DNA from 4 places in the Serratia liquefaciens ATCC 27592 genome. Region 3 is predicted to be linked to each of the others. Evidence: predicted binding sites of a transcription regulator. Region 3 holds the regulator's gene; each other region holds the start of a gene.
The links. Region 3 encodes LexA, which represses DNA repair genes until DNA is damaged. Its sites were predicted from a motif close to TNCTGTATGTACATACAGNA; they were not measured.

Region 1 (5,461 bases), 2.3 Mb from region 3:
CTGCTTTCCGCCAGCGGCTCGCTGCTGAATATTGTCTGGCTGATCCTGTTCGGCTGGTGGCTCTGCCTGTCGCATATCGCCGCCGGTATTGTGCAGTGCGTAACTATTATTGGCATTCCGGTGGGCATTGCCAATTTCAAAATCGCCGCCATTGCCCTGTGGCCGGTTGGGCGTCGCGTGGTCTCAGTAGAAATGGCGCAACAGGCCAGAACTGAAAATGCCCGTCGTCAGTATCAGCAGCGTTAATTTTTTCTCCGCCCGAGGAGTTTTTTGTGCTCTCTTTTGCACCAGCAATACGCCGTTATGCCTACAACAGCAACCTGCTTTATGACCTGCGTATTTTTATTGCGCTGGCCGGCGCAGCCGCCGTCCCCTGGTGGCTCGGTATACCGAAACTCACCATTCCCCTGACTCTGGGGGTGGTGGCGGCGGCGTTGACCGATTTGGATGATCGCCTGACCGGCAGACTACGCAACTTGCTGATTACGCTGGTGTGTTTTTTTGTTGCCTCCGCCTCCATTGAACTGCTGTTTCCCTACCCCTGGCTGTTCGCGCTTGGCCTGACGACCTCCACCTGTGGCTTTATTCTGCTAGGTGCTCTGGGACAACGTTACGCCACCATTGCATTTGGTGCCTTGCTGATCGCGGTTTACACCATGCTCGGCACTTCGATGTATGACGCCTGGTATCAACAGCCTATGCTGCTGATCATTGGTGCCCTGTGGTACAACCTGTTGACGCTGATAGGTCATCTGATCTTCCCTATCCGTCCTCTACAGGAAAATCTGGCGCGTTGTTACGACCAGTTGGCGAATTATCTGGACGCCAAAGCCAATCTGTTTGATCCCGACGCCGAACAGGATGCAGACCTGCCCTGGATGGACGTTGCCATGGCCAACAGCACGCTGGTGACTATCCTCAACCAAACCAAAGCTTCATTGCTGACGCGGTTAAAAGGCGATCGCGGCCAACGAGGCACCCGCCGGACACTGCATTATTACTTCGTTGCGCAGGACATCCATGAACGCGCCAGCTCCGCGCACGTTCAATACCAGGCGCTAAGCCGACAATTCCGTCATAGCGATATCCTGTTCCGCTTTCAGCGCTTGCTCAGCATGCAGGCTCGCGCCTGCCAGCAGTTGGCCCAGTCAATTTTGATGCGGCAAAAGTATCAGCATAACATTCGCTTCGAACCTGCCTTTGCTCGCATTGATGAAGCTTTGGCTCGCGTTACCCTGACCCCGGAAAATCGCGAGTTGACCAAGGCGCTTTCGCACCTGTTGAAAAATTTGCGAGCGATTGACGCACAGCTGGCAAATATTGAATCCGAACAGGCATTGGCCAACGGCCAGGTGGAAGAGAACAGCCTGTCGGATGACCGGCTCACCGGCTGGAGCGATATTCGCTTGCGCATCAGCCGCCATCTGACGCCGCAATCGGCCTTGTTCCGCCATGCCATTCGCATGTCTGTGGTGCTGTGTATTGGTTATGCCTTTATTCAATTTACTGGGATGCAGCATGGTTATTGGATCCTGTTAACCAGCCTGTTTGTCTGCCAACCCAACTACAACGCCACTCGCCGCAGGCTGGCCTTGAGGATAATCGGCACACTGGCCGGTATTCTTGTCGGGCTGCCAATCCTCTATTTTGTGCCCTCGGTGGAAGGCCAACTGGTGCTGATTGTGATTAGCGGCGTTTTGTTTTTTGCTTTTCGCACCGTGCAGTACGCACATGCCACCATGTTTATCACCCTGCTGGTATTGCTGTGCTTTAACCTACTGGGCGAAGGTTTCGAAGTCGCCGCACCGCGCGTTTACGACACGCTGCTGGGTTGCGCCATCGCTTGGGCCGCAGTCAGCTTTATCTGGCCTGACTGGAAGTTCCGGCAATTACCCACGGTGGTCAGTAAGACGCTGAACGCCAACTGCCGTTATCTGGATGCCATTTTGGTGCAATACCATCAGGGAAAAGACAACGGCCTTGCGTATCGTATTGCTCGTCGGGATGCGCACAACAGTGATGCAGAGCTGGCATCGGTGATTTCCAATATGTCTGCCGATCCCAAAGCCAATAAAGACGTTCAGGATGCGGCCTTCCGTCTGCTGTGTTTGAACCACACCTTGTTAAGTTATATCTCGGCGTTGGGGGCACACCGTGAACGCCTGAATAACCCTGCAACCTTGGATCTGCTGAATGATGCTGTCTGTTATGTCGATGGCGCCCTGCACCAGGAGGAGCAGGACAACCGGCGCATCACTCAGGCATTAGAAAGCTTGGCAGAACGTATTCAACACGCAACGCCGGAGCCGGAAAGTAAAGATCAATTGGTACTGCAGCAGATTGGGTTGGTGATTGAACTCTTGCCGGAACTGACGATGCTTAATGCGCAAATAGGTGAATCGGTATAATCATTCGGGGCTATTTATCAGGCCCCTTATTTTTGGATTGTGACCGTGGCTCAGCAACATCATGGTACGCTCGAACCATTGCGTCAGTTCACTGCGCAATTGCGAAGGCAAGGCCGCATGATGGTAACCGGCAATGGCCCCACCCAATGATAGCAGCACCCGTAGCCCTAAATTCTTTTGCTGTTGCAACAGCCTCAGATAGCTGCGCTTAGCCCCATTGAGTCGTAAATCATAAACATTACGAATACCGGCTCGCCACAGCAGGCGCTCCATATTGATGTCGATATTCGGTAAGGTTTTTAATCGACTCTGATTGTCAGCTTTAACCTCAAGCTCCCGCCGAGCCTCCCGGATGGCTTGCCAGGCCAATCCTATCAGCTCCTCCCTGTCTCGCCACATGGCTTCATCCACCCAGTAATAGCGCATGGTAATTGGCACCCCGCGTTTGGAGTAGACCATATTGACCATGCCGCGCGAACGGAAGACAGATTCCAGCCCTTCCGTAGCGCGGAGATAAAGCTCTCCTTCGGCGATCACGGCAAACATGATGCCGTCAGCCAGTATGCCATAGCCTCCGAACTGTGAGCGTGTGGTGATACCGCCCAATGCGTAAAAACAGGCTTTGGCCTGTGCGATCCTTCCCGTTGATGTCCCTTTCATAACGTTCTCCTGGTGTAGGTTACCGTTCTATCATTTCCCGTATCAATGAAATAAAACTAACGCGAACAAGTAATTAGAAAAATACGCACTATCCGTGGTCATGCCAATCATAAAAGTTGATCGTATAAAAAATGATCGCGATTATGCGAGGTGCCACGAAGATTTGGGTTGATCTTAATGGCAACTGGATGTACTGTATAAACATACAGTGACACTACGGGCGGGATACTTTATGCGTACTCAATCACTCTACAAAACCCATTTCAGCCACACCTCTTTTGCGGTGAACAATGCTGCAGAAAACACAGATGCCGGCAACAAGAATGGCCTTATCAGTGAACTTGTTTACAACGAGCATCAGCCCGCAGTGGCGCAACTGTTGCTGCCTTTGCTGCAACAGTTGGGTATGCAATCTCGCTGGTTGTTATGGCTGACTCCACAGCAAAAGCTGAGCAAACGGTGGCTACAGCAGTCCGGCCTGCCGGTTGGAAAAGTGGTGCAGCTGAGCCAAATCAGTCCGCTGGACACGGTCGAAGCGATGGAAAAAGCGTTACTGACGGGAAATTACAGTGTCGTACTCGGCTGGTTACCCGATCTTACGGAAGAAGATCGTCTAAAATTAAGACGTGCGGCAGAATTAGGTAACGCTTATGGGTTCATTATGCGTCCTCAACGTGACATAAACCCGGTTCACGGACAGTGTTCCACCCTAAAAATTCACTCTTCTTTGTATCATTAAGTAAATTTAGGATTTTTCCCATCATTTTCATCGTTCCTCAAGGGAACCTTTATGGGATCAGGGGCAAAGCGAGTGCGGCTGCGGTTCCGCGGCCCAAAACGAACGTCAAAATGCTCGTTTTTTTGCCGGTTAATGTTAGTAAATATGTACGATTCCGCGTTTTTTTTTAGAGCTTTATCACATCACACTTGTAACTTTCGCGCCACGTTGTAGACTTTACATCGCCAAGGTTGCTCTATAACGCCAGATAAACTGGCCGAGTAACAAACGAGGGCTCAAACCTTGGCGAAGGAATTTAACCAAGGGCTTAAAACAGCTTTAAAGCTCATTGCCTATTTGGATGATAACGAGGCGCAAAATGAAAAAGACAGCTATCGCATTAGCAGTGGCACTGGCTGGTTTCGCTACCGTAGCGCAAGCCGCCCCAAAAGATAATACCTGGTACACCGGTGCTAAACTGGGCTGGTCCCAGTACCATGACACTGGTTTCTACGGCAACGGTTACCAGAATGGTATCGGCAATGGTCCGACCCATAAAGATCAACTGGGTGCTGGCGCGTTCCTGGGTTACCAGGCGAACCAATACCTGGGCTTCGAGCTGGGCTATGACTGGCTTGGCCGTATGCCTTACAAAGGCAGCGTGAACAACGGTGCTTTCAAAGCACAGGGCGTTCAACTGGCAGCTAAACTGAGCTACCCAATCATCGACGATCTGGACATCTACACTCGTCTGGGTGGTATGGTATGGCGTGCAGATTCCAAAGCTAACTACGGCAATGGCACTCGTCTGAGCGACCACGACACTGGCGTTTCTCCGCTGGCTGCAGTGGGTGTTGAGTACGCACTGACCAAAAACTGGGCTACTCGCCTGGACTACCAATTCGTTAGCAACATCGGTGATGCAGGTACTGTCGGCGCACGTCCAGACAACACCATGCTGAGCCTGGGTGTTTCTTACCGTTTCGGTCAGGATGATGTTGTTGCTCCAGCACCAGCTCCGGCTCCAGCCCCAGTTGTTGAAACCAAGCGTTTCACTCTGAAGTCTGACGTGCTGTTCAACTTCAACAAATCCACTCTGAAAGCAGAAGGCCAACAGGCTCTGGATCAGCTGTACACTCAGCTGAGCTCCATGGATCCTAAAGATGGTTCTGTTGTAGTTCTGGGTTACACCGACGCCGTTGGTTCTGACCAGTACAACCAGAAACTGTCTGAAAAACGCGCTCAAAGCGTTGTTGACTACCTGGTATCTAAAGGTATTCCTTCAGACAAAATCTCTGCACGTGGTATGGGCGAAGCTGATTCCGTCACTGGTAACACCTGTGGCTACAAAGCTGGCCGTGCTACCAAAGCACAGATCGATTGCCTGGCACCAGATCGTCGCGTAGAGATCGAAGTTAAAGGTATCAAAGACGTTGTAACTCAGCCACAAGGCTAAGCTACCACTCTTAGTAAAAAACCCCGCTATGCGGGGTTTTTTTTCGCTCAAAATCAGCGTAACTGGCTACGTGCCCCCTTTCAAGGAATCACGGAGCGGGGACTTACTGTTCGTCTTTACCGAGAATGGCTTTTAAATCCTGTTTCAGCGATGACATCTGACTGGCATACTTCTCTTTACGTTCCGCATCTTCAATCAACTGAACCACGGTTTCTGACA
Region 2 (5,461 bases), 750 kb from region 3:
GCACCCAGGCCGCCAGACGATACATCAGGCGAACGTCGGCCTTGATGATCGGCCCGATATCCGGCCGGATCACCTTCAGCACCACTTCCTGCCCGGTGGTTTTCAGCCGTGCGGTATGGACCTGAGCTATGGATGCCGAAGCAAGCGCCTGTTGGTCAAAATCATCGAACCAGGTTTCCAGTGGGCCGCCCATCGCCAATTCGATATGCTTGCGCGCCAGGGCGCCGTCGAAGGGGGCAACCCTGTCCTGCAGCAACGTCAGTTGATCGGCAATCTGTGGCGGGAACAGGTCACGACGGGTAGACATCATCTGACCAAACTTAATCCATACCGGCCCCAGTTCCTGCAAGGCCAGCCGCAGACGCTCCCCCAGCGGTTTATCCGCGTGGCGGTTTGGCATCCAAAACAGCAGACGTCGGCCAAAGCGCAACGGCAACGTCAAACGCATCTTGGGGATCAGTTCATCCAGGCCATAACTGAGGAAAACGCGGACGATCAAATACAGGCGGCGTAGTTCGCCAGGGGTCATCGTTTACCCTCCAACTTGTCCATGCGAGCAATCAGCGCTTCGGCACTGCGAACGGTGGCGTCAACTTCTTCGTTAAACCACACCACTTCCAGCGGGCCAGGAGCCACACGCCACTCTTCCGTCAGGGTTTCGGCCACGTAATGCTGTTGACGCTGCAAGCCTTTCTTCAGCAAATTCGCGCCCTTGCCGAACGCCTGAGTGACGCCTTGTGCGGCAATATCGCCGATATAAGGCGCCAGCCATTCCGCCGGGTCCCACTCAGCAAGGTCAAGCAGACCAACCAACTGCTGTACCACCTGAATATCACCTTCAACAATCAGCTCGCCGCTGCGCATCAAGGGCGAAAGCTGTTGGCGGTCCCGCAGTTTCAGCAGTACCGATATGCGGCTGCGCACCGTGCAGTCGGCGGTATCGTCAGACTGACCAAGCACATCGACTCGCTGCTCACTGAAGATCAGTACCAACGGCGAAGCAAGCTCCTGCAACTCTATGCGCAGCACCTTGCCAGCCAGGCGAAGACGCGCAGCCTTCATGCTGCGATCGCGGAACAGCAGGCTATTGAGCGATGTTTCCAGCACGCCGGTCAACAAAGGGGTTAACAGCATCGGCATGTCCATATTAGAATTTGAAGCCGCGATGCAGGGCTACAATACCGCCGGTCAGGTTAAAATAGGTCACGTTGTCAAACCCGGCAGCGCCCATCATACCCTTCAGCGTTTCCTGATCTGGATGCATGCGGATCGACTCAGCGAGGTAACGGTAGCTTTCTGGATCCTTCACCACCAGTTCGCCGATTTTCGGCAACACGTGGAAAGAATAAGCGTCGTAAGCCTTGCTCAACGGGGCCAGCAAGGGTTTGGAGAACTCCAGCACCAACAAACGGCCACCCGGTTTCAACACGCGGAACATGGAGCGCAGTGCCTTGTCTTTGTCAGTGACGTTGCGCAGGCCGAAGGAGATGGTGATGCAGTCAAAATAGTTGTCCGGGAACGGCAGCGCTTCGGCGTTGGCCTGCACATAGCTGACGTTGCCGACAATGCCGCGGTCCCGCAGCTTCTCGCGCCCCATTTTCAGCATGGAATCGTTGATGTCCGCCAGCACCACCTGCCCCTGCTCACCGACCATGCGGGAGAACTTGGCGGCCAGATCACCAGTACCACCGGCCAGATCCAACACACGCTGCCCACGGCGCACGCCGCTGCAATCAATGGTAAAACGCTTCCAGATACGGTGGATACCAAACGACATCAGGTCGTTCATCACGTCATACTTTGCCGCTACCGAATGAAAAACGTCTGCCACCATGGCCTGCTTTTCGTCTCGAGCTACGGTGCGAAAACCGAAATCGGTGGTTTCCTGCGGTTGATCTGCCATTGTCCTGCCTGCTATTCAGTCAATTTAGTGTGGTTGAGTGTACCAGAACCCCACGAAATACCCCACCTCGCCGCGGCTGTCATGCCTGCGATGCGGAGCGTGGTTGCTCTGCGGCGTCGTCATCCTCCGCCCCCGGCAGCGCGTCAATGTCATCTTCGCCCGCTGCCTCGAATTCTTCGTCATGCTGTGCGCTGGCCTGCTGGGCCAGCAGCGGGTTGATAGGCCTTTTCACCTCAACCCCCAGCGCGCGGAACCCCTCGGTCTGGCCGATAAGATTACCACGGCCTTCACTCAGTTTGTTCATCGCCTGGCGATAACTCCCCTGAGCCTTGTCCAGGCTCTGCCCAAGCGCCGACATGTCGTCAACGAACAACCGCATTTTGTCATACAGCCGCGCAGCCCGGTCGGCAATGCGTTGAGCATTCTGGCTCTGATGTTCATAGCGCCACAGGTTGGTGATGGTGCGCAGGGCGACCAGCAAGGTGGTTGGGCTCACCAGCATAATGTTGTGCTTGAGCGCTTCGCTAATCAGCTCCGGCTCACGGTCTATGGCCAAAAGGAAAGCCGGCTCCACCGGTATAAACATCAACACGTAGTCCAGCGAACGCAGGCCGGGCAATTGCTGATAATCCTTACGGCCCAGCAGACGAATATGGCCACGTAGCGAGGCAATATGCTCACTCAGCGCCGTCTCACGCTCCACTTCATCTTCGCTGTTGAAGTAACGTTCATAGGCCACCAGCGACATTTTTGCATCGATCACCACGTCCTTGCCCTGCGGCAGGCGCACGATAACGTCGGGCTGCATCCGACTCTGATGGTCCAGCCGCACGTTGACCTGCGTTTCGTATTCGTGCCCTTCCCGCAGGCCCGAGGCTTCCAGCACCCGACTTAATACCACCTCGCCCCAATTACCCTGGGTTTTATTATCCCCTTTCAGGGCCTTGGTCAGGTTTATGGCCTCACGCGCCATTTGCGCATTAAGCTGCTGCAGGTTGCGTATTTCGTGGGTCAGCGTATGCCGTTCGCGAGCTTCCTGGCCAAAACTGTCCTGCACCTGGCGGCGAAAACCGTCCAGTTGCTCACGCAACGGCAACAGCAGACGATCCAGACTTTGCTTATTTTGCTCATCCACCTTGCGACCGCTGTGTTCAAAAATGCGGTTGGCCAAATTTTCAAACTGGGTGGTGAGACGCTGCTCGCTATTGATCAACAGGCGCTGCTTCTCTTCCGCCGCCATGCGGGTTTCCTCCAGACGGATGGTCACCTCACGCAGCTCGGCTTCTTGGGCGCTGTTCACTTCACGCTGGGCACGCAGTTCCTGGTTCAACAATTCGCACTCGTTGCGCCAGTGATTAAGCTGCTGAAGCTTTTCGTGCCCGGCAGCCAGCTGGCTGTGCAAATTGCGCAGCTCCATATCGTTCTGCCGCATTTGCTGTTCATTGCGCAGGAGCGTCTCTTGCCGGGATGCCGTTTCCTGCTGCGCCTGTTGCAGCGATTGTTCCAGCAGCCGCAGCTCGGTTTCATGCTGCGCATGGGACTGCTGCACCCTCAGGCTGGCGATTAACCAGCCCAACAGCAGGCCTACCGTCACCCCGCCTATACCGTAAACCAAACTGGTATCCACCCTGCCTCCTGTTACACCTGACCGTTCCGGCGTTTTATCCGCCCGCTGCCCGTCACGTTAAGGGGATGCTGTATGGATGTCCAGCCTGATTTCGTCCCGACGGCGCATTATTGCGAACCGCTGCGCAAGTCAGGCAAAGATTAGCCAAACCACTGGCTTAACCACTTGATGCCAAACGCTCCCGGCGCGAGAATGCCGAACGCCCAGATCATCGCCGAAGTAATATTCGCCACCTGAAAATAACGCTGGGGCATACCGCAAATGCCACCAACCAGCGGGACCACGGCGCGCAACGGACCAAAGAAGCGGCCAATGAAAATGCCCAGCACGCCCCAGCGCTCAAAAAACGCATGCCCGCGCGTCAGCAACTGCGGATTACGCGATAGCGGCCACATGTGCGCCACACGATCTTGATAGTGGTAGCCAATCCAGTAAGAAAGCCAGTCACCAAAGAAAGCGCCCGCAGCGGCGGCGGCCCAGATAGGCCAAAAGGCAATGCCGCTTTCGCCAATCAGCGCACCCAGCGCCAGCAAGATCACCGTGGCCGGCAACAGCAGCGACAGGAACGCCAGCGATTCGCCAAACGCCAGGAAGAAGATAATCGGGATGGCCCAGCCTTCGTGCTGACGCACGGTCTCGCTGATCCAGTGGATAATGTCATTGAGGCTCAATACGGGCTCCTGATGCGGGATTTACTGCCCCAAGGATACGCAATGCCAGCCGGCGTCGGTTAAACCCCGGCTAAACATCCACGCGGTTTACTCGAGGTAGAACGCCTGTAGCGCTGCTCGCTGGCTTTGCCCCAGCCCGTATTCCACCTCCAGCCAACGGTCGGTAGAACCGTATTGGTCACGGATGCAACCCAGGGCAGTCATCAGGAACTCTTCTCGGGCGCTAAGCACATAGGCAAACTGCCCCAATGCCGAGTCACTTAAACGAATCGACAGTTGATCCAACATTTGTTCACGGAAGGTCGCCAACGTGGTTTCGGTCAGCAGGTAATCTTCCACCACCGTCGCCTCATCGGCACCCAGTGCGAACAATACCAACGCCGATCCGACCCCCGTGCGGTCCTTACCGACTGCACAGTGCTGGACGATAGCACCGTTGTCGGTATGGCTCAGCAACTGAGTCAACTGTTGGTAGGCCGGATTGCCGAACGGCAGTCGGCGATATAACTCCAGCATAAACGCCCGCGCATCGAAACCGGCCAGCGTTTCGCTGGTCAGTTTTTCCAGGTTGGCATTAACCTCATTGCTCAACGGGTTAGCAGGAAAATGGTGGTAATCCGCGCCCTGCCACAGGATATCGGGCTTGGCCTGCACTTCATCGGGATCGCGGTAATCCAGTACCGATCGCACCGGCACGCCGGCCAGGAAGGCGCAGTCGTTTTCCGTCAAGCGCTCCAGCGACCCGGAACGGAACAGTAATCCTCGCTTGATGCGGCGGCCATCAGCAACGCTGTTACCACCGAGATCGCGAAAGTTAATGCCGCCATCAAGCGGTGCCAATGAAGGATGAAGCAGGATCTGGGCGGTCATAGACGTCCTCGTGTTTATTGTCTGATAAAACGCAACCTGAGAGCCAAGGTAAAACCGGGCTCAACGGGTCAAAGAGGTGGCCAGTAAGATGGCGCTGATGATGATAACCGTAACAGATTACGGCTGAATGGAAAAACGGACCGCGTGGCGGCCCGTTGAATTGCGGAGGGATTACAGCAGGCGACGCGCCGCATCAACCACAATCTGCACCGCTTTGCTCTCGGTGTTTTTCATTGTTTCCGCGTTCGGAATTTCCTGCTGGGTACGGTTAACGATCACACCGGCAACCATACCGGCACGCAGGCCCTGGCTGGCACACATGGTCAGCAACGTGGCGGATTCCATTTCATAGTTCATCACGCCCATCGATTGCCATTCTTCCATCGAGCC
Region 3 (5,461 bases):
CGAACAGCTATGTGTTGTGCCATCATTTCGAACAGCCGATGCATACTTCCGCACTGTTCATTTGCGATCGCTGCGGCCAGGTGACTGAGCGCACAACCGAAGGGATCGAAGAGACGCTGCAAAAGCTGGCTAAAGAGTCAGGATTTGCCCTGCGTCACAGCGTGGTAGAAGCCCATGGCCTGTGTGAGGGTTGCGTTGAGGTAGAAGCCTGCGATAGCAAACATGATTGCGGCGAACACGATCACAGCATCGCTATCAAGAAGAAATAAGAGGGTATCAGGTACCTCCCTGTACCTTCGGCCATAGCGTCAAGGGGATTGAAACGCCTGGCCATCAGCATAGTTTACGGCCGCAATCCGCTGCGGCCTATCGCACTACCAGCGATACTTGTTGTGGTCTTCCCAGGATTTCACTTCTTTCTCGGCCGCCTCTTTCTGGTAGCCGTAGCGTTCCTGAATTTTACCGACAAGCTGTTCGCGTTTCCCTTCAATGACCGTCAAATCATCATCGGTCAGCTTGCCCCATTTTTCCTTTACTTTCCCTTTAAACTGCTTCCAGTTACCGTCGGCTTGATCTTTGTTCATAACCTCTCCGTTACCTGTGATTAGTCAGTTTTAAAAACTTGTCGCTGGGCTTAACTGAGTAATAATCATGGTCAATTGACCTAAAATGAAGGGAATGTCATTCCAATTCATTCCGCCAGCCACATGATTAACTATAGCAACAGATATCGATAAAAAACAAAAAACCAGAATAAAAATTCAACAAACTAACAAAATGCAGTAAAACACCCGAAATAACAGTCAGTAAGCGGGACTAAATCGACGCGATAATATGTAACTCAATATGAATAAAAAACATTAGTTAATTTTATGATAACGTCTCATTGTGAGCCGTTGGATCCGCGGCAAACCAGGTACCGCGCAGCCTGTGGCGGTGCCAAATCCAGCCGAGCGCGATGCCGCGCAGAGAAAGAAAGACCGCCAGCGCCAGCCATAAACCATGATTGCCCAAGACGGGTACGGTCAGCAGCGTTAAACCATAGCCGGCCGCTGCCACTGCCATGCTGTTGCGCATTTCTGCTCCTCGGGTGGCGCCAATAAACATGCCGTCCAGCAAATAGCACCATACGCCCACCAATGGCAGCACCACCTGCCACGGCAGATAGTGGCCGGCCAGCGCACGCAGTTCCGGTAACGAGGTCAAGGCGGCGATAATATGCTGACCGGCAACGGCATAAACCAGGCCAAAGGCCAACGCGACCAGACAGGCTTGTCGGCAAGCCGCACGCCACACCTTGCGCAGTTGGCTATCGTCGCGCGCGCCATAGGCATGGCCAGAATGCGCTTCAACCGCGTAGGCAAAACCGTCGAGCGCATAGGCGGTAAAGGTCAGTAAGTTCATCAGCACCGCATTCACCGCCACTACTTCGCCGCCAAGCCGGGCACCGAAGATGGTCAAAGAAGCGAAACACAGCTGCAGCAGCAGGGAACGCAGCATAATGTCGCGGTTCAGCGCCAGCAAACGCCGCAGGTTACCGCGCCAAGCAGTGCGCAGCATCGGCATGGAAATGCCACGTAGGCGCATGACCCGCCAGGACAGCCATAAGCCCAGCAGCAGCGTGGCATACTCAGAAATAGCGGTCGCCGTCGCCGCACCTTGCACGTTCCAGCCCAGCCCCATCACCAGCCAGATATCCAGTACAATATTCAATAAGTTGCCGACAATCAGCAGGATCACCGGCGCACGTACGTATTGCACGCCAAGCAGCCAGCCCAGGATAACCATGTTCGCCAATGCCGCCGGCGCGCTCAGCCAGCGGATCTCGAGGAATAATCGGGCCTGCTCCAGCACCGCCTCGTCGCCACCGACGATTTTCAGCGCCAGTTCGATCAGCGGATGGCGCAGCAAGACAATGGCCACACCGGCCAACGCCGCCAGCAGCAGCGGTTGCATAAAGGCGCGCGCCAATCCCTGTGGGTTTTGTGCGCCCAGAGCCTGCGCAGTCAGACCGGTGGTGCTCATACGCAGGAACAACAACAGCATGAACAGGAAGCTGGTCGCCATCGCTCCCACCGCCACACCGCCCAGATAAACAGGGCTGTCGAGGTGACCGATCACTGCGGTATCCACCAGCCCAAGCAACGGCACGGTGATATTGGAGAAGATCATGGGCAGCGCCAGGCGCCACAAGGCTTTATCGGTATCGCTGGTGAAGGCGGAGAGCAGGCGCATAGTGAAATGTTCCCGTGGCAATGCGGTTTTAATCGATCAGAAATGACATCGCCCCAGAGCTGGGGCGATTTAAATCAAAGGGCAGCGTGCAGGCTTATGGGTTAAACCCAGTCGCCGTTGCGGATCACGCCGACCGCCAAGCCTTCAATGGTGAAGTTCTGCTGACGCAGATCAACCACAATCGGCTGGAATTCACTGTTTTCCGGTAGCAGCTCAACCACGTTACCGTGCTTTTTCAGCCGCTTGACCGTAACTTCATCTTCGATGCGCGCCACAACCACCTGGCCATTACGCACGTCCTGAGTTTTATGCACCGCCAGCAGGTCACCGTCCAGAATACCGATATCACGCATCGACATGCCGTTAACCCGCAGCAGGAAATCCGCGCTCGGTTTGAACAGGGAAGGATCCACCTTGTAGTGACCTTCGATATGCTGCTGCGCCAGCAGCGGCTCACCGGCAGCCACGCGGCCAATCAGCGGTAAACCCTCTTCATCTTCCATCAGCAACCGAATGCCGCGCGAAGCGCCGGAGACGATTTCGATGACGCCTTTACGCGCCAGCGCTTTCAGATGTTCTTCTGCGGCATTTGGCGAACGGAACCCCAGACGCATGGCGATCTCGGCACGCGTCGGCGGCATGCCAGTGGACGAAATATGATCGCGAATCAGATCATAGACCTCTTGCTGTCTGGTAGTTAGTGCTTTCATTCCGCCCCCTGTTTGTTTATACAGTCTTGCTGTGAGTATATACAGGTAAGTGCGGCTTGGGAACCGAAGAATGAATAAAAATCAGGGATTAGCGACCCGGATCGCAACGAGCTTGCTCTGCTCAGACAAAGTGCTGCCACAGCACCGTGCCCCAAACAAACAGCGCCAAAATAACCGCCAGCAAAACTGCCGCCGACCCCATATCCTTGGCCCGGCCGGACAGCTCGTGATACTCGGTCCCCACCCGGTCAACAATCGCCTCAATCGCGCTGTTGAGCATCTCGACAATCATCACCAGCACCACCGACCCAATCAGTAAAATGCGCGCTATCGCACCCACGTCCAGCCAAATCGCCAGTATGATAGCCAGCACGGTCACCACCAACTCCTGGCGGAACGCCGCTTCGTGCTGCCAGGCAGCGGAAAAACCTTTATAAGAGTAGCCGGCGGCTTTAATAATACGGGTCAAGCCGGTTGCTTGGTTCGTCATGTTTTTAGTGCCTTTCGCAGAGGTAAGTCATAATTAAACAGTCTAGGCCAGGAAGCGCTCACGGCTCCCGGTTTTCCAACACCACAGATCTGCTACCCGGTTTCTGGTATGCTTGCGGCGCATTGCTAACAAGAGGCTTCACGTTGTTATGTCAGGTTGGCGTAAAATTTATTATAAACTATTGAATTTACCACTCAAATTGTTGGTAAGAAGTAAGGTTATCCCTTCAGATCCGGTCACGGAGTTAGGGTTGGATCCCTCACGGCCGATTTTGTATGTTTTACCTTATAATTCCAAGGCGGATTTACTGACGCTGCGCACCCAGTGCCTGGCGCAGGATTTGCCCGATCCTCTCGAACCGCTGGAAATAGACGGCACCGTGCTGCCCAGCCACGTGTTTATTCACGACGGCCCGCGCGTATTCCGCTACTACACGCCGAAAGAAGAGTCGGTAAAACTGTTCCACGACTATCTGGATCTGCACCGCAGTAACCCGGATCTCGATATTCAGATGCTGCCGGTTTCGGTGATGTTTGGCCGCTCTCCGGGGCGCGAAGGCCACGGCACACCGCATCTGCGCTTGCTAAATGGCGTGCAGAAATTCTTTGCCGTGCTGTGGCTCGGCCGCGATAGCTTTGTGCGCTTCTCCAATACCGTTTCGCTGCGCCGCATGGCGACCGAGCACGGTACGGACAAGATCATCGCGCAAAAGCTGGCTCGCGTAGCCCGGATGCACTTCTCGCGTCAGCGTCTGGCTGCCGTAGGCCCAAGCCTGCCGGCCCGTCAGGACCTGTTCAACAAGCTGTTGGCGTCCAAAGCGATCGAAAAAGCGGTCGAAGACGAAGCGCGCAGTAAAAAGATCTCCCACGAAAAAGCCCAGCAAAATGCCATTGCATTGATGGAAGAGATTGCCGCCGACTTCTCTTACGAGACGGTGCGCCTTTCCGACCGTGTGCTGAGCTGGACCTGGAACCGCTTGTATCAGGGCATCAACGTCACCAACGCCGAACGCGTACGTCAGCTGGCGCAGGACGGCCACGAGATCGTGTATGTACCCTGTCACCGCAGCCACATGGACTATCTGCTGTTGTCCTATGTGTTGTACCACCAGGGCCTGGTGCCGCCGCACATTGCTGCCGGTATTAACCTCAACTTCTGGCCGGCCGGGCCGATCTTCCGCCGCCTGGGCGCGTTCTTTATCCGCCGGACCTTCAAAGGCAACAAGCTGTACTCGACGGTGTTCCGTGAATACCTCGGCGAGCTGTTTACCCGCGGTTACTCGGTCGAGTACTTTGTCGAAGGTGGGCGTTCCCGTACCGGGCGTTTGCTGGAGCCGAAGACCGGCACCCTGTCGATGACCATTCAGGCGATGCTGCGCGGCGGGGCCCGCCCTATCACGCTAGTGCCGATCTACATCGGTTACGAGCACGTGATGGAAGTGGGAACCTACGCCAAAGAGCTGCGTGGCGCCACCAAGGAAAAAGAGAGCCTGCTGCAGATGCTGCGCGGCCTGCGCAAACTGCGTAATCTCGGCCAGGGCTACGTGAACTTCGGCGATCCCCTGCCGTTGACCACCTACCTGAACCAGAATGTGCCGCAGTGGCGCGAATCGATTGACCCGATCGAATCCCAGCGCCCAAGCTGGCTGACGCCGACGGTCAACGATCTGGCGGCCAAGATTATGGTGCGCATCAACAATGCCGCAGCGGCCAACGCCATGAACCTGTGTTCCACGGCGTTACTGGCTTCTCGCCAGCGCTCGTTGACCCGCGAGCAGTTGCTTGAACAGTTGGAATGCTATCTGCAACTGATGCGCAACGTGCCTTATGCCGATGACGTTACCGTGCCGACTCAAACGCCGGATGAGTTGCTGGATCACGCGCTGAACATGAACAAGTTCGAGGTGGAGAAGGATAACATCGGCGATATCATCATTCTGCCGCGCGAGCAGGCGGTGCTGATGACCTATTACCGCAACAATATCCATCACCTGCTGGTTCTGCCGTCACTGATTGCCACCATCGTG
Region 4 (5,461 bases), 1.4 Mb from region 3:
GGCGAGTTCTTTGCCAAGGATACCGACGCCGAAATGATCTTTATCGGCGGTGGTGCCGGCATGGCACCGATGCGTTCACACATCTTTGACCAGCTCAATCGCCTGAAGTCCAAGCGCAAAATCACCTTCTGGTACGGCGCGCGTTCGCTGCGTGAGATGTTCTACGAGGACGATTTCAATCGGTTGCAGGAAGAGAATGAAAACTTTACCTGGCACGTGGCGCTTTCCGATCCGCAGCCAGAGGATAACTGGACGGGTTACACCGGCTTTATCCATAATGTTCTGTTGGAAAACTATCTGCGCAACCACCCGGCGCCGGAAGACTGCGAATTCTACATGTGCGGTCCGCCAATGATGAACGCCGCGGTGATCAAGATGCTGAAAGATCTGGGCGTCGAAGACGAAAATATCATGCTGGATGACTTTGGTGGCTAAATGCGCGTAGGGGCAATGAAGGGCTGGATGACGACGGTGGTGCTGAGCGCCACCCTGTTATTGACCGGTTGCGGGCCGGAGCAGGTGAATCTCGATGGTAAAACCATGGGGACCTCCTATTCGATCCGCTACGTCACCGGCGACGATACGCCGTCCGCCGCCAAGATACAGGCGGAGATCGACAAACGGTTGGAGTTGGTGAACGACCAAATGTCCACCTATCGTCCTGGCTCGGAACTGAGCCGCTTCAACGCCAGTCGCGCAGTGGATAAACCCTTCCCGGTGTCGGCCGCGACGGCAGAAGTGGTGCTGGAGGCGCTGCGTATCAACCGCGTTACTGACGGCGCGCTGGACGTGACCGTCGGGCCGTTGGTTAACCTGTGGGGCTTCGGGCCTGAAGGGCGGCCGGACAAGGTGCCGAGCGCCGCCGCACTGGAGCAGCGCCGCGCCTGGACTGGCATCGACAAGCTGTCGGTACAGGGCAACGCGTTGGTCAAACGCATTCCGGAGCTGTATGTCGATCTTTCCTCGATTGCCAAGGGTTACGGGGTGGATGTGATTGCCCAGTACCTGCAGTCGCAGCAGGTGAAAAATTACATGGTCGATATTGGCGGCGAGGTGCGCACTCGCGGCCACAACGGTGAGAATAAACCGTGGCGTATCGCCATTGAGCGGCCGACCGCCGGCATGGAGCAGAAAGCGCAATTGGTGATCCAACCCGGTGAGATGTCGATAGCTACCTCGGGGGATTACCGTAACTATTTCGAACAGGATGGCGTGCGGTATTCGCATACTATAGATCCGATCACCGGCCGGCCGATCCATCACCACCTGGTGTCGGTCACGGTGTTGAGCCCAACCTGCATGGCGGCAGACGGTTTGTCGACCGGATTAAACGTACTGGGGCCGGAACGCGGCATGGCATTGGCGAACCTGATGGGGATCCCGGTGTTCATGATTGTGAAAACTGCCACCGGTTTTGAAGAGCGCTACTCTGAGGCGTTTAAACCCTATTTGAACAAGCACTCGTGAGGTCGCTATGTTGACGGTATTTGTCGCCACCTTCGTGTTGTTTCTGCTGATTGTCGGCGGTATGTCCCTGGGCTACGTGTTTAAACGTAAAAGCCTGCAGGGCAGCTGCGGCGGCATTACGGCGCTGGGGATGGATAAGGTCTGCGACTGTCCGGAACCTTGCGATGCGCGGAAAAAACGCCTGGAGAAAGAGGCGTTGCGCCAGCAGCAGTTGGAAAAGCACCGGATTATCTGACTTGGAAAAGCATCGGATTATCTGACTACAAGGGGCGCATGCAGCGCCCCTTTTTTTATCGGTTATTTGGCCTGGCGAAAGTTTTTCGCATCGGCCGGTGAGTTGACCATCACCCCGTCTACCCCAAGCGCCAGCGCCTGCTGGTAGTCTGCCGGGGTGTTAATACCAAACAGAATGATGTGCGCTGGGCCTTGCGAACGGAAGCAGTCGATCGATTCTTTATCCCAGGTCAGAAACGCCTTGGAGCGCCCCTCGCCCAGGGTAAATTTCTCCACCACTTCCACTTCCCGTTTCAGTTCCAACCCGTACCAGCGTGGCTTCTGGTTATCCGGCTTCAGTTCGCACAGGTGTGACAGGCTGATATTCGCCAGCAGGTCGCGGGTTTCATCGCGGGTTTCGAAACGCTTGATAGCCGGCGGTAGCGCCTGCAAATATTTGGCATCGGTGGAGTAGACGCGAGTGCGGTTCAGGCTGTCGGTTTTTTCCAGGGTTGCCAGCAAGGTTTTACCGAACTGGGCCGGATTGGCATCCGGTGACTTGATGTCCAGATAGAAATTGACCTTGGGGAAGTCGTTTAGTATCTCATCCAGTCGAGGAATGCCAATGCCTTTCCCCCGGAACGGGTGCGTTTCCCCTTTGGCGAATGACCAGCCGGCGTCAACTTTCGCCAGTTGTTCGGCGGTGTAAGCGGAGACCAGGCCCTGTTGGTTGGTCAGCGCTTTCAGGTCTGAAGGACGGTATAGCACGATGACGCCGTCTTTGGATTCCTGCAGCGTGATCCAAATGGCGTCGGCGCCGTTTTTCAGTGCGGTTTCAATTGCGACGCGAGTGTTTTCAGGTGCGTCGGCAGTGCCACCGCGGTGCGCAATAATGGCAGGGGCTGCGCTCGCGGCAAGGGATATCAGGGATAATGCTGAAGCGAATAAATAGACCGATAATGCTTTCATGTAGGGCACCTTCCTGTGCAAGGTTTATTGTTATCAATAACTGAGGCGATTAATTTGCCACAGCGTACTATTCAAAAATTACGCTTTTTTAACAAGTCGAAGATAATTGGGTGAAACCCTGTTTTATCCGAGCTGATCCGAGTTTTGCCGAGGCTTGAGCTTTCCATTATTGGCTGTATACTTATACAGTATTATTGGAGGGGCGATGCGTAAAATCATTCATGTCGATATGGACTGCTTCTTCGCGGCGGTAGAAATGCGCGACGATCCCAGCCTGCGCGATATTCCGTTGGCGATTGGTGGCAGCGCCGACCGGCGTGGGGTGATCAGCACCGCCAACTATCCTGCACGTCGCTATGGCGTACACAGTGCCATGTCGACGGCGATGGCGCTCAAGCTTTGCCCGCACCTTAAGCTGCTGCCCGGCCGCATGGCGGCGTACAAGGAAGCCTCGCTGCATATCCGTGAAATTTTTGCCCGCTACACCCCGTTGATCGAACCGCTGTCTCTGGATGAAGCCTATCTGGACGTCACTGACTGCAGCCAGTGCAACGGCTCGGCGACGCTGATCGCCGAACAAATCCGCCAGGCGATAGCCGATGAACTGAACCTCACCGCGTCTGCCGGTGTCGCGCCCATCAAATTCCTCGCCAAAATCGCCTCGGAGCTGAATAAGCCGAACGGCCAATACGTCATTACCCCGGCGCAGGTTCCCGCGTTTTTACAGCAACTGCCGTTGAGTAAAATCCCGGGCGTGGGAAAAGTGACCGCCAAACGGTTGGAAGAAGTGGGGTTGATCACCTGCGCCGACGTGCAGCAGTACGATCTGGCAGCGTTGTTAAAGCGCTTTGGCAAATTTGGCCGCGTTCTTTGGGAACGCTGTCAGGGCATCGATCTGCGGGAGGTTTCGCCAGAGCGGCTGCGCAAGTCGGTGGGGGTAGAACGCACGCTGGCGGAGGACATTCATGCCTGGGAAGAGTGCGAAGCGCTGATCGTCGACAAACTGTATCCGGAACTGGAAATGCGCTTGCGCAAGGTAAAACCGGATCTGCATATCGCCCGCCAAGGCGTAAAGCTGAAGTTTCAGGATTTCCAGCAAACAACCCAGGAACACGTTTGGCCAGTACTGAATAAAGAGGATTTGATCAATGTAGCGCGTCAGGCATGGAGCGAAAGGCGCGAAGGGCGTGGGGTGCGGCTGGTAGGCTTGCACGTGACGCTGCTGGATCCGCAGCTAGAGCGCCAGCTGTTGCTGCCGTGGGAATAGCAAGGGCGCAATGCAATATTGCGCCCTTGCTTGCACAGCACGGTATTTTTTAGGGTTCAGTACACCGAACCCGGCAAATTACGCGCGCTCTGGGATAGCCTTCAGCAGTGCCGTCAGCAGTTTCCAGTACAGGCCCACGCTTTCGATATGCACCTGCTCATCCGGCGAGTGCGGCCCGGTGATGGTCGGCCCAATCGACACCATATCCATATTCGGGTACGGCTTTTTAAACAGGCCGCATTCCAGCCCCGCGTGGATCACCATGATGTTTGGCGTCTTGTTGAACAGATCCTGATAGATCTCGCGTACCAAATGCATGACCGGTGAGTCAGCGTCCGGTTGCCAGCCAGGGTAGCCGCCTTTCGGGGCCACTTTGGCATTGGCCAACTGGCCCAGCGCGGTCAGCATGCCGACCACGTAATCTTTACCGCTGTCGATCAACGAACGGATCAGGCAGATGATTTCTGCTTCGCTGTCGCTGGTGGTCACTACGCCCACGTTCAGTGAGGTTTCCACCACGCCTTTCACCGCGTCGCTCATGCGGATCACACCGTTTGGCGTGCCGTTGAGCAGTGCCAGGAAACGCTGTTGGCTGTCTGCGGTCATGGCCTGAGACGTGCTGGTGGTTGGCTCCAGCAGAACGGTGATGTTCTTCTCTTTAGCGGACAGCTCATTTTGCAGGGTGGCCAGGAACGCCTGGCTCAGTGCTTTGAGCTCATCGGCCTTAGCTGCCGGTACGGCAACCACGGCAGAAGCTTCACGCGGGATGGCGTTGCGCAGGGTGCCGCCGTTCAGGTCCAGTACGCGCAGATTCAACGCCGCGGCATTATCGAACAGGAAGCGCGCCAGCAGTTTGTTGGCGTTGCCCAGACCGACGTGAATATCCGCGCCGGAGTGGCCGCCTTTCAGGCCTTTGATCGTCAGCTTCAGGGTCTGGTAACCGGCCGGTACGGCTTCACGCTGCAGCGGCAGGGTGGTGATGAAATCAATACCGCCGGCGCAACCCATGTAGATCTCGCCTTCTTCTTCGGAATCGGTGTTGATCAGGATATCGGCCTGCAGCCAGTTAGCCTGCAGCCCGAATGCACCGTCCATGCCGGCTTCTTCGGTCATGGTCAGCAGCACTTCCAGCGGACCGTGCTCGACGCTGTCGTCTGCCAGCACAGCCAGCGCGGAGGCCATGCCGATGCCGTTGTCGGCGCCCAGCGTGGTGCCGCGCGCTTTGATCCACTCACCGTCGATATACGGCTGAATCGGATCCTTGGTGAAGTCGTGCACGGTGTCGTTATTCTTCTGCGGCACCATGTCCAGGTGCGCCTGCAGGGCAACCGGCTTGCGGTTTTCCATGCCTTTGGTGGCTGGCTTGCGCAGCAGGATATTGCCTACCTGGTCACGCTCGGCGTGCAGGTTTTTCTCTTTGGCCCATTCGAGGATGTGCTGCGCCAGCGCTTCTTCATGATAAGAAGGGTGTGGAATAGAGCAGATTTTGGCAAAAATATCCCACAGCGGCTGTGGCGAAAGTTGAGACAATTCAGACACAATAAG

Region 1: a site for LexA is predicted at 3,260-3,279, ahead of sulA (SOS-induced cell division inhibitor SulA). Genes of this name have one in related genera too.
Region 2: a site for LexA is predicted at 3,597-3,616, ahead of rmuC (DNA recombination protein RmuC). Genes of this name have one in related genera too.
Region 4: a site for LexA is predicted at 2,821-2,840, ahead of dinB (DNA polymerase IV). Genes of this name have one in related genera too.

Annotation. Positions count from the first base shown of each region.
Region 1 covers NC_021741.1:1,781,278-1,786,738, reverse strand. Annotated here, with positions in the region: gene M495_RS08225 (YccF domain-containing protein) at 1-246, shown strand, start outside; gene yccS (YccS family putative transporter) at 273-2,408, shown strand; gene M495_RS08215 (TfoX/Sxy family DNA transformation protein) at 2,409-3,068, opposite strand; gene sulA (SOS-induced cell division inhibitor SulA) at 3,301-3,807, shown strand; gene ompA (porin OmpA) at 4,166-5,242, shown strand; gene matP (macrodomain Ter protein MatP) at 5,346-5,461, opposite strand, start outside.
Region 2 covers NC_021741.1:240,754-246,214, reverse strand. Annotated here, with positions in the region: gene ubiB (ubiquinone biosynthesis regulatory protein kinase UbiB) at 1-529, opposite strand, end outside; gene ubiJ (ubiquinone biosynthesis protein UbiJ) at 526-1,134, opposite strand; gene ubiE (bifunctional demethylmenaquinone methyltransferase/2-methoxy-6-polyprenyl-1,4-benzoquinol methylase UbiE) at 1,148-1,903, opposite strand; gene rmuC (DNA recombination protein RmuC) at 1,983-3,530, opposite strand; gene M495_RS01085 (DedA family protein) at 3,671-4,201, opposite strand; gene M495_RS01080 (tyrosine-protein phosphatase) at 4,289-5,071, opposite strand; gene udp (uridine phosphorylase) at 5,243-5,461, opposite strand, start outside.
Region 3 covers NC_021741.1:4,725,725-4,731,185, forward strand. Annotated here, with positions in the region: gene zur (zinc uptake transcriptional repressor Zur) at 1-269, shown strand, start outside; gene M495_RS22015 (CsbD family protein) at 375-584, opposite strand; gene dinF (MATE family efflux transporter DinF) at 871-2,235, opposite strand; gene lexA (transcriptional repressor LexA) at 2,337-2,945, opposite strand; gene M495_RS22030 (diacylglycerol kinase) at 3,067-3,435, opposite strand; gene plsB (glycerol-3-phosphate 1-O-acyltransferase PlsB) at 3,584-5,461, shown strand, end outside.
Region 4 covers NC_021741.1:876,368-881,828, forward strand. Annotated here, with positions in the region: gene nqrF (NADH:ubiquinone reductase (Na(+)-transporting) subunit F) at 1-435, shown strand, start outside; gene M495_RS04045 (FAD:protein FMN transferase) at 436-1,467, shown strand; gene nqrM ((Na+)-NQR maturation NqrM) at 1,475-1,702, shown strand; gene M495_RS04055 (glycerophosphodiester phosphodiesterase family protein) at 1,765-2,649, opposite strand; gene dinB (DNA polymerase IV) at 2,855-3,916, shown strand; gene pepD (beta-Ala-His dipeptidase) at 3,995-5,455, opposite strand.